2 regions of the Actinomadura kijaniata genome follow, and region 1 is predicted to be linked to the other one. Evidence: riboswitches for the same ligand, from Rfam matches in the RefSeq annotation. Region 1 holds a riboswitch; the other holds the start of a gene.
The links. A riboswitch is a leader RNA that binds a small molecule or an ion and turns the genes downstream of it on or off. The one in region 1 is predicted to bind glycine.
Positions count from the first base shown of each region.

Region 1 (5,434 bases):
CCTGGTGACGCCCAGCGTCCGGCCCGCGCACGGGTCGGGCAGCCAGCGCCTGTACAGCTTCCGCGACATCCTGGTGCTCAAGGTCGTCAAACGGCTGCTGGACACCGGGGTCTCGCTCCAGCAGATCCGCACGGCCGTGACGCACCTGCGCGACCGCGGCGTGCAGGACCTGGCCCGCATCACGCTGATGAGCGACGGCGTGAGCGTGTACGAGTGCACCTCCGCCGACGAGGTCGTCGATCTGGTGCAGGGCGGTCAGGGCGTGTTCGGGATCGCTCTGGGACGGGTGTGGCAGGAGGTGGAGGGCACCCTGGCCGAGCTTCCGGCCGAACGCGCCGAGCCCGACGCCATGGGCCCTACCGAACACCCCCACGACGAACTGGCCCACCGGCGCCGGGCACGTAGGACCGGCTGAGCCCTGCCCGGAACCGGCCCCGCCGGGGCCCGGCCGGCCCGGTCAGATCGCCTTCTTCCGCTGGAGGTAGGTGAAGGCGCCCCAGCCCGGCAGGACCGGCAGCCAGAACGTCAGCAGCCGGAACAGCAGCACCGCCGAGGCGGCCGTCTCGGCGGGCAGCCCCGAGATCGTCAGCGCCAGCGCCAGCGACGCCTCCACGGCCCCCAGGCCGCCCGGCGTGGGGGCGGCCGACCCGACCGCGTTGGCGGTCAGGAACACCACCGCCACGGCCGTCCAGGGCAGCTCCCCGCCGAACGCGCGGATCGAGGCGTCCAGGCACACCACGAACCCGACGGTCAGCAGGATCGTGCCGCCGAACCCGGTGAGCATCTTGCCCGGCGACTGCAGCACGTCCACCAGGCGCGGCACCACCCCGGAGAACATGTCGCGCAGCCGCCCGGCCACCAGCCGCCGCACGCGGGGGACGGCCAGGGCCACGCTGGCGACCACGGCGAGGGCCAGCAGCGCGATGACGACCGTGCGGGACGGGGCCAGGTCGCGGGTGGCGTTGGCGGCCGACCCGGTCAGGAACCCGAACATGATCAGCAGCAGGATGTGGATGACCATCCCGGCGAGCTGGGAGGCGCCGACGCTGGCGACCGCCGGGCCCGGCCGCACCCCGGAGCGCTGGAGGTAGCGGGTGTTGAGCGCCACGCCGGTGACGGCGGCCGGGGCCACCAGCTTCACGAACGACGCGGCGAGCTGCACCAGCACCGTGCGCCACAGCGACAGCCGCTCGGGCACGAACCCCATCACCATCCACGCCGCCGCCGGGTACGTCGCGGCCGCCGCCGCCAGGCCGACCAGCGCCCACCACCAGTTGGCGGTGGCCAGCAGGTGGGGCAGGTCAACGCTGCCCAGCTGTGGCACGACGATGTAGGCGGCGGCGGTCAGCGCGACGATGCTGAAGATCGTCCGGGGGCGGAACCGCTCCAGCCGGATCGGCGGGGCCTCGCTCTCGGGCTCCAGCCGCAGGATCTGCTCGCGGATGCGGGTCAGCAGCTCCTTGTCGTGCCGCACGGCGCTGCGGGTGCCCCGCGACAGCGCGACCCGCTGGAGCAGCGGCACGGCCGAGGCCAGGGCCTTCTCGCCCAGCACGCCCGAGGCGGTGCGCACGGCCCGCTCCGGGCCGACCCGCAGCGCCAGGGTGGTCAGCAGCTGCGCCAGGTCCAGCCGCAGCAGCAGGTCACCGGCGGCGATCTCGCCCGCGCCCAGCTCCACCAGGTGGGGGCGGCCCTCGTCGTCGACGAGGATCGCGTCGCCCTCCAGCCGCCGGTGCGCCAGCCGCGCCGCCTGCAACCGCCGGAACTGCCGCCACACGTCGGTCAGCAGCGCGTCGGTGAGCTCCTCGTCGGGGACGTCGTCCAGCCGCCGCCCGGGGACGTGCGCGTAGGCCAGCAGCGCCGCCTCGGTGCCGACCTCCGCCGTGGCGACCAGCCGGGGCGTGCGGACCCCCGAGGCGGTCACGGCGTAGGACATCAGGGACTCCTGCTCCAGGGAGCGGCGCAGCGACCGCAGCGCCCGCCGGGGCGCGCCGCTGCGCAGCCGCGCGAGCCGCCACAGCCGGTAGGGCAGCCCGGCGGTCTGCAGGTCCCGGTCCAGGACGTGGACCCGCAGCTGCCACTCGCCGCACGGCAGGGCCGGGCCGGTGGCGTCGGCGGGTGAGGCGTCGGCGGGGGAACCGTCGGGGTCGCGCGCGACGCCGACCAGGTAGCAGCGGGGCTCGTCGGCGGGGGCCGGGACCCGCTCGGCGCGCGCCGGCCGCAGCCCCAGGCGTTCCAGCGCGCCCAGCACGGCGGCGCCGGGCGGGCGGGTGTTGGGGGCGCCGACCGCGTACAGGGTGCCGTGGCCGATGGCGCGGCCGAGGAAGTAGGTGGCGGTCAGCGCCGCGACCGAGGCGTAGGCGGCGGTCAGGCCGGTCAGCGCCGCCAGCCCGATCATCAGCCAGGCGGCGGTCTGCCAGCGGGTCCGCCCGGCCATCCCGACCGCCGTCACGAACGCGATCACCGGGGTGATGTCGGTGTGCAGCGGGGCGGTGCCGGTGCCGCCCCAGATCAGCGAGTCCAGCACGCCGCCGGGCGCGGCCGGGATCTCCCAGCCGTCCAGCAGCACCGTCAGCGCGAACGCGATCGTGGCGGCCAGCAGCGCGACCGCGACGCGCTGGCCGTCGCGGTGCAGCAGCCGTTCCACCGCGAACGCCACCGGCACCGCCAGCACGCCGAAGCTGGAGGCCAGGGTCGCCAGCGCCAGCAGGGCGTGCGGGGCGTGCGCGGTGCCCTCGGTGATGTCGGTCTGGATCCCGCGCGTGGTCTGCTGGGCGAACGACACCAGCAGGATCACCGCGGCCAGGCCCAGCAGGGAGGCGGCGAAGCGGAACGCGTCGCTGGAGCGGCGCACCCGGTTGGGGCGGGCGGGCTCGTCGACGGTCACGGCCGCCGTGGCCGCCGTGCCGGGGTCGGACCGCGTCGCCCGCTCGGTCCTCTCGTCGTGGGTCTGCGTCACCGCGCACCGCCGTCCGGACAGGTCACCGTGATCAGCGTCGCAGAACGGAGGCGGCCCCGTCGAGGGCGGTTCGCGTCGACCTGACCGTGCGCATGCTCCAAACCCAGCCCCCATGCCCTTCCGCCTCGCGGCCCCGCCCCTGGCCACGGCCGGTCCCCGTCTTCCTGAGCTGTGCATATCGTACTTGCGGGGCCTCCGCGGGCGACTCCGGGTCGGGGGAGCGCGGTACGCGGGCCTCCCGGGTAGATCGCGGGGACGATCCGTTGGATAGAGTTCACTCCAAGGACAGCCGTCGACCCCGTGCGGGAGAGATCCCACGCGGCCAGCGTGGGGCGCCGAAGGGGCAACCCTCCCCGGAACCTCTCAGGCAAAAGGACCGCTCGGGCGAGGCACCTCTGGAAAGCAGGCGTGACTTCCCCCGGCGGGGAAGGGGCGGCTCACCGAAGGGGAAACCCCGCTCCGGCGGGTGAAGCTCTCAGGTGCCCATGACAGAGGGGGAGACCGGCCACCGGCCCAGCCAGGGCCGTTGGCGGCCCTGAGCGACCCCAGCAGCCAGGAGGCTCCCCAATGACCGCCCAGTACTTCGCCCCGGTGGCATCGCCGCAGCAGGCCCGGGAGCAGTTCGCCGACCGGCACATCGGGCCGTCCCCCGACGACCAGGCCCGGATGCTGGCCGCGATCGGCTACGCCTCCGCCGAGGCGCTCGTGGACGACGCCGTCCCGGCCGCCATCCGCACCGACCGGCCGCTGGAGCTGCCGCCGGCGCTGAGCGAGCCGGCCGCCCTGGCCCGGCTGCGCGAGCTGGCCGCCAAGAACAAGGTGTACACCTCCATGATCGGCCTGGGCTACCACGGCACGATCACCCCGGGCGTCATCCTGCGCAACGTCCTGGAGAACCCGGGCTGGTACACCGCCTACACGCCCTACCAGCCGGAGATCTCCCAGGGCCGCCTGGAGGCCCTGCTGAACTTCCAGACCGTGGTGGCCGACCTGACCGGCCTGCCGGTCGCCAACGCCTCCATGCTCGACGAGGGCACCGCCGCCGCCGAGGCGATGACCCTCGCCCACCGGGTGTCGCGGCGCAAGGAGCCCGGCGCCTTCCTGGTCGACGCCGACGCCCTGCCGCAGACGATCGAGGTCGTGCGCACCCGCGCCGTCCCGCTGGGCATCGAGGTCGTCACCGCCGACCTGTCCGGCGGCCTGCCCGAGGGCGACTTCTTCGGCGTGCTGCTCCAGTACCCCGGCGCGTCCGGCGCGGTCCGCGACCTGGAGCCGGTCGCCGCGCAGGCCCACGAGCGGGGCGCGCAGGTCGTCGTCGCCGCCGACCTGCTGGCGCTGACGCTGCTGCGCCCGCCGGGCGAGTTCGGCGCCGACATCGTCGTCGGCTCCTCCCAGCGGTTCGGCGTCCCCTACGGTTTCGGCGGCCCGCACGCCGGCTACATGGCCGTCCGCGAGGGCATCCAGCGCCAGCTGCCCGGCCGCCTGGTCGGCGTGTCGGTCGACGCCGACGGCGCCACCGCCTACCGCCTGGCCCTGCAGACCCGCGAGCAGCACATCCGCCGCGAGAAGGCCACCAGCAACATCTGCACCGCCCAGGTGCTGCTGGCCGTCATGGCGAGCATGTACGCCGTCTACCACGGCCCCGAGGGCCTGGCCGCCATCGCCCAGCGCACCCACGCCCGCGCCGCCGAACTGGCCGCCGCGCTGCGCGCCGGGGGCGTGGAGGTCGTGCACGGCTCGTTCTTCGACACCGTGCTGGCCCGCGTGCCCGGCCGCGCCGACGAGGTCGTGCGGGCCGCCCTGGAGCGCGGCGTCAACCTGCGGCGCCAGGACGCCGACCACGTCGCGGTCGCCTGCGACGAGACCACGCTGCCCGAGCACGTCACCGCCGTGCTGGCCGCGTTCGGGATCGAGAGCGCCGGGACCGCCGAGGTCGCGCCGGCGTTCCCCGAGGCGCTGCGCCGCCAGAGCCCGTACCTGAACCACCCGGTGTTCCACCAGCACCGCTCCGAGACCGCGATGCTGCGGTACCTGCGCCGGCTCCAGGACAAGGACATCGCGCTGGACCGGTCGATGATCCCGCTGGGCTCCTGCACGATGAAGCTGAACGCCACCACGGAGATGGAGCCCGTCACCTGGCCGGAGTTCGCGAACATCCACCCGTTCGCGCCGATCGACCAGGCCCAGGGGTACGTCGAGCTGATCGAGGAGCTGGAGTCGGCGCTGGCCGAGATCACCGGCTACGCCAAGGTGTCGGTCCAGCCCAACGCCGGATCCCAGGGCGAGCTGGCCGGCCTGCTGGCGATCCGCGGCTACCACGCCTCGCGCGGCGAGGGGCACCGGAACATCTGCCTGATCCCGTCGTCGGCGCACGGCACCAACGCCGCCAGCGCCGTGATGGCCGGGATGAAGGTCGTGGTCGTCAAGTGCGACGACCACGGCAACATCGACATCGCCGACCTGCACGCCAAGATCGGC
Region 1 covers NZ_JACJIA010000005.1:470,297-475,730, forward strand. Annotated here, with positions in the region: gene HNR61_RS21975 (MerR family transcriptional regulator) at 1-415, shown strand, start outside; gene HNR61_RS49315 (flippase-like domain-containing protein) at 458-2,956, opposite strand; glycine riboswitch at 3,250-3,345, shown strand; glycine riboswitch at 3,346-3,458, shown strand; gene gcvP (aminomethyl-transferring glycine dehydrogenase) at 3,524-5,434, shown strand, end outside.

Region 2 (5,434 bases), on a different contig from region 1:
GCATCACGGCCTTGTCGGAGCCGTGGCCCTTGCCGGTCAGGCCGAGCGAGCCGTACAGGACCGCCCGGACGGAGGCCGTCTTCTCCAGCAGGCCGTCATCGTGCAGGCCCCGCGCGAAGCGGTGCGCCGCCGCCATCGGACCGCCCGTGTGGGACGACGACGGGCCGATGCCGATCTTGAAGAGGTCGAAAACACTGATAGCCATGGGTGCTACCTCGTTGTAGCGAGCCCCCTCCGTATGCCCGCGCGGGCGCGGATCACGCGGAGGGGGCCGGGGAGTTACAGGTGGGGATACAGCGGGTGCCGGTCGGCCAGCGCCCGCACACGGCCCGCCAGCGCGTCCTTGTCGAACGACGGCTGCAGGGCCAGCGCGATGATGTCGGCGACCTCGGCGAAGTCCTCGTCCCGGAAGCCGCGGGTGGCCAGGGCCGGGGTGCCGATCCGCAGGCCGGAGGTGACCATCGGGGGGCGCGGGTCGTTGGGCACCGCGTTGCGGTTGACCGTGATGCCGATCTCGTGCAGGCGGTCCTCGGCGTCGCGCCCGGTCAGCTCCGAGTCCACCAGGTCCACCAGGACCAGGTGCACGTCGGTGCCGCCGGTCAGCACCTTCACGCCCGCCTTGGCGGCGTCCTCGGCCAGCAGCCGCTCGGCCAGGATCCGCGCGCCGTCCAGGGTCCGCTGCTGCCGGTCCCTGAACTCCTCGGACGCCGCGAACCTCAGCGCCACGGCCTTGGCCGCGATGACGTGCTCCAGCGGACCGCCCTGCATGCCCGGGAAGACGGCAGAGTTGATCTTCTTGCCGTACTCCTCCTTCGCCAGGATCAGACCGCCGCGCGGACCGCCGAGGGTCTTGTGCGTGGTCGTGGTGACGATGTCGGCGTGCGGCACGGGCGACGGGTGCAGCCCCGCCGCGACCAGGCCCGCGAAGTGGGCCATGTCCACCATCAGCAGCGCCCCGACCGAGTCGGCGATCTCCCGGAACGCCGCGAAGTCGAGCTGCCGCGGGTACGCCGACCAGCCCGCGACGATCATCTTGGGCCGGTGCTCGGCGGCCAGCGCGGCGACCTCGTCCATGTCCACCAGGCCGTCCTCGGCGCGCACGTGGTAGGGCACCACGTTCAGCGTCTTGCCCGAGTAGTTCAGCCGCATGCCGTGGGTGAGGTGGCCGCCGTGCGCCAGGTCCAGGCCGAGGATGGTGTCGCCGTGCTGGAGCAGCGCGAAGTACACCGCCGTGTTGGCCTGCGCGCCCGAGTGGGGCTGCACGTTGGCGTGCTCGGCCCCGAACAGCTCCTTGGCCCGGTCGATGGCGAGCTGCTCGGTGACGTCCACGTACTCGCAGCCGCCGTAGTACCGCCGGCCCGGGTACCCCTCGGCGTACTTGTTGGTCATCACCGAGCCCTGGGCCTCCAGGACCGCCACGGGGGCGAAGTTCTCGGAGGCGATCATCTCCAGGGTCGACTGCTGGCGGTGCAGCTCGTCGGCGATGGCCTTGGCGACCTCGGGGTCGGCGGCGGCGAGGGAGTCGTTGAGCTGCACCCTCAGGCCTCCTCGACCAGCTTGGCGTAGGCCTCGGCGTCCAGCAGGTCGCCCGGCTCCTCGCTGACGCGGACCTTGACGATCCAGCCCTCGCCGTAGGGGTCGTCGTTGATGACCTTCGGCTCGTCGATCACGGCCTGGTTGACCGCGACGACCTCGCCGTTGACCGGGGCGTACAGGTCGGAGACCGACTTGGTGGACTCCACCTCGCCGAAGGTCTCGCCGGACTCGACGGTGTCACCCTCGTTCGCCTGAAGCTCGATGAAGACGATCTCGCCGAGCGAGTCGGCGGCGTGCGCGGTGATGCCGATGGTGACGATGCCGTCCTCGTTGTCGAGGCCGGCGACCCACTCGTGCTCCTCGCTGTAACGGAGCTGCTCCGGAACACTCACGATTGTTTCTCTCTCCAGGTCTCAGGAACGCTTGTAGAACGGCAGGGCGACCACGTCGACCGGCTCGCGCCGGCCACGGACGTCCACCGCGAGCTCGGTCTCCCCGACACCGCTGTCGAGGTAGGCCATGGCGATCGGCCTGCCCAGTGTGGGCGACGGAGCGCCACTGGTCACGACCCCGCACGGCGTGCCGTCGGACGTGACGACGTCGTACCCCCTGCGGGGCGCGCGACGCCCCCGCGCGACCAGCCCCACGAGCCTACGGCCTGCGGGGGTCTGCGCGGCCGCCTCCAGCGCGGACCGGCCGACGAAGTCCCCCTCCTTCTCGAACTTCACGACCCGGCCCAGCCCCGCCTCGAACGGGGTGGTCTCGGCCGTGAGCTCGTTGCCGTACAGCGGCATGCCCGCCTCCAGGCGGAGGGTGTCGCGCGCCGACAGGCCGCAGGGGACCACGCCCTCGACCGCGGCCAGGGCCCGCCAGAGCGCGACGGCGTCGGCGGCGTCCACGAAGAGCTCGAACCCGTCCTCGCCGGTGTAGCCGGTCCGGGCGATGAGCGCGTCGATCCCGGCGACCTCGTCCGCCATGATCGCGTAGTACTTCAGCCCGGGCAGCGGCGCGTCGGTGAACCGGCTCAGGATCTCCTGCGCGTCCGGCCCCTGCAGCGCGATCAGCGCGTAGGAGTCGCTGCGGTCCTCCACGGCGGCCTCGAACCCGGCGGCCCGCTCGACCAGGGCCTCGCGGACGACGGCGACGTTCGCGGCGTTGGCGACGACCAGGTAGGTCTCGTCGGCCAGCCGGTACACGATCAGGTCGTCCAGCACGCCGCCGTCATGGGCGCAGATCATGGTGTAGCGGGCCTTGCCCACGGCCATCGGCGAGATGTTGCCGACCAGCGCGTGGTCGAGGGCCGCGGCGGCCCGCGGGCCCGAGACGAAGATCTCCCCCATGTGGGACAGGTCGAACAGCCCGGCGGCGGTGCGGACGGCCCTGTGCTCGGCGGTCTCGCTGGAGTACCGCAGCGGCATCAGGTATCCCGCGAAATCCACGAGGTTCGCGCCGAGCTCGGCATGAACGTCGTGCAGCGGCGTCTTCTTCGGGGCGTTCTCGGCGGACATTCGGGTCGGCTCCTTCGTCGCGGGCGCAGGCAGGCACAATCGTCCCACTCGCGCACCGGGCGTGGTCGGTGCCTCCCCCTCTGTCATCGGCGCCTGAGAGCTTCACCCCGTGGGGCTTTCACCTTCGGCGGGGGACCGGCGGGTCCCCGCTTTCCAGAGGTCGCCTGGTCCGCGCGGTCCGTGGGCCTGAGAGGTTCCGGGGAGGATTTGCTCCTTCGGCGTCCCTGACTGGCGACCAGGGCACTCTCCCGCACGGGATCAACGGCTGAGGCCAATCTAGCAGCGCCGATGACCTGCGACCAGCCGACGGAACGCCCTGATCTGAGCCGGTTCGCCACGCGATGCCGCGCGCGTCTGGTTACATGATCCGGTCTGAGGTCGTGTGAGGGAGACGGAAATTCGATGAGGCTCGGCCGCGCCCGGAACTGGGTCCTGGCCATCGTGGTCACCGCGATCGTCGTCGCCGCGCTCCGACGCCGCGCCGCCCGGGGCGGAGACCGTAGCGACGGCACCGGCGGGAAGCCGGACCAGACCACCAACCCCCGGACCGCGAGACGCGGTTCCCCACCGTCATCCCGACCAGAACCACCGGAAGGAGCCGAACGCCCCCGCCGGAACGCGCTACCCCCCGCGAACACGCCCCTCCCCGAGGGCACGCCACCCAGCGGGGATGGACCGTTCCCCCAAACAGCCCCACCCCACCACGGCACACCACCACACGAAGACAGGCCACTCCACGAGAGCACGCCGTTCCAGGATGGTGCGCCGTCCCACGGGGGTGCGTCGCCCCGTGAGGGGGCTTCATCTCGTGAGGGGGCGCTGTCCCGTGAGGGGGCGGCGCTTGAGGGCGTGTCGCCGGGTGGGGGCGGATCTTCGGGTGAGGGTGCGGCGTCCGGGGGAGCGGGGAGGAGGCGGCGGACGCGGGTACGGGCGACCGTGGTGAGCGGGGTCGTCGCCGTGGCCGCGTCGGCGGCCGTCGTCGCGGCCACGCTCGGGACCGGGAACGCGGGCGGCGGGGACTCCGGCGCGCCCGCGCCCGCCCACCGGCCGCCCCCCGCCTTCCAGCACCCGGGGGTGATCACCGGGGCGGCCGAGCTGGACGCGGCCCGGACCAGGATCAGGGCGGGGCGGCAGCCGTGGCGGAACGCCTACACCGCCCTGCGCGGCAGCGAGTTCGCGGCGCTGACCTGGCGGCCCCGGGCCCAGGGCGTCGTGGCGTGCGGTGTCCCCGGCTCCGCCGACCGGGGGTGCGCCGCCGAACGCCGGGACGCCACCGCCGCCTACGTCCACGCCCTGAGCTGGTACCTGTCGCGCGACGAGCGCCACGCCCGCAAGGCCATGGCGATCATGGACGCGTGGTCGGCGCGGCTGCGCGAGCACACCGGCGCGCGCGCCCCGCTCCAGGCCGCGCGGGCGGGCATGGACTTCGTCCGCGCCGCCGAGCTGATCAAGCACGGGCACGGGCGCTGGGCGGGGCAGCAGCGGTTCGCCGACACCCTGCGGCGACTGTACCTGCCGCTGGTCGACCGGCCCTACCCGCAGGTCAACGGCAACGTCGAGCTCACCACCCTGAACGCCGCCTCCGCCATCGCCGTCCACCTCGACGACCGGGCCGCGTTCGACCGGGCGGTGGGGCTGTGGCGCAAGCGCCTGCCGCAGTACGTCTACCTGCGTTCCGACGGTCCGGCCCCGCAGGCCCCGGCGGCCGTCGCGGCCGCGAGGTTCTGGCACAACCCGGCCAGGCTGGCGGACGGCCTCACCCAGGAGACCTGCCGGAGCCTGGAGTACGCGGGGCAGGGGCTGGCGGCGGCGCTCGACGTCGCGGCGACCGCGCGCCTCCAGGGCGTCGACCTGTACGGGGAGGCCCGCCCCCGCCTGACGGCCGCGCTGGAGCTGCACGCCCGGAACCCGGCGCGGCTCTGCCGGGGCGGGTCGAAGGGCTCGCTGGGCCCGGTGCTGGAGGTCGGCCACGACTCCTACCGGCGGCTCGGCGTGAAGCTGCCGTTCACCGGGCGGGCGGTGGCGGGCCGGCAGGCGGCGGGCGGCTGGGAGGTCCTTTCGCGCACCGCGAGTCCGTGACGGGTCGCGACCGGCGGCGTACGGGTGCGTTCCCGTGCGCCGCCGTCGCGTTTCACGGGGCCGTCGCGACCATCTTGTGGAGCGAGCGCAGGCACATGGTCAGCGCGGTGTGCCGGGTGACGCCGTCCTCCCGGGCGTGCGACCACGCCGCGAACAGCAGCGCCCAGAGCGCCTGAACGATCCACTCGGGTGACATCTCGGGGTCGAAGGCGCCCGCCCGGCGGCCCCGGCGCAGCAGGTCCAGCAGCGCCCGGTCGGCGGGCGTCTCCTCCTGCCAGCCCTCCCAGGCGATGAGCTGCGGGTTCTCGAAC
Region 2 covers NZ_JACJIA010000003.1:424,245-429,678, reverse strand. Annotated here, with positions in the region: gene HNR61_RS14065 (L-serine ammonia-lyase) at 1-205, opposite strand, end outside; gene glyA (serine hydroxymethyltransferase) at 280-1,536, opposite strand; gene gcvH (glycine cleavage system protein GcvH) at 1,539-1,928, opposite strand; gene gcvT (glycine cleavage system aminomethyltransferase GcvT) at 1,950-3,044, opposite strand; glycine riboswitch at 3,122-3,204, opposite strand; glycine riboswitch at 3,209-3,305, opposite strand; gene HNR61_RS14045 (alginate lyase family protein) at 3,984-5,123, shown strand; gene HNR61_RS14040 (TetR/AcrR family transcriptional regulator) at 5,176-5,434, opposite strand, start outside.
Region 2: linked by a shared signal. The riboswitch ahead of gcvT (glycine cleavage system aminomethyltransferase GcvT) and the one ahead of gcvP (aminomethyl-transferring glycine dehydrogenase) in region 1 are both predicted to bind glycine.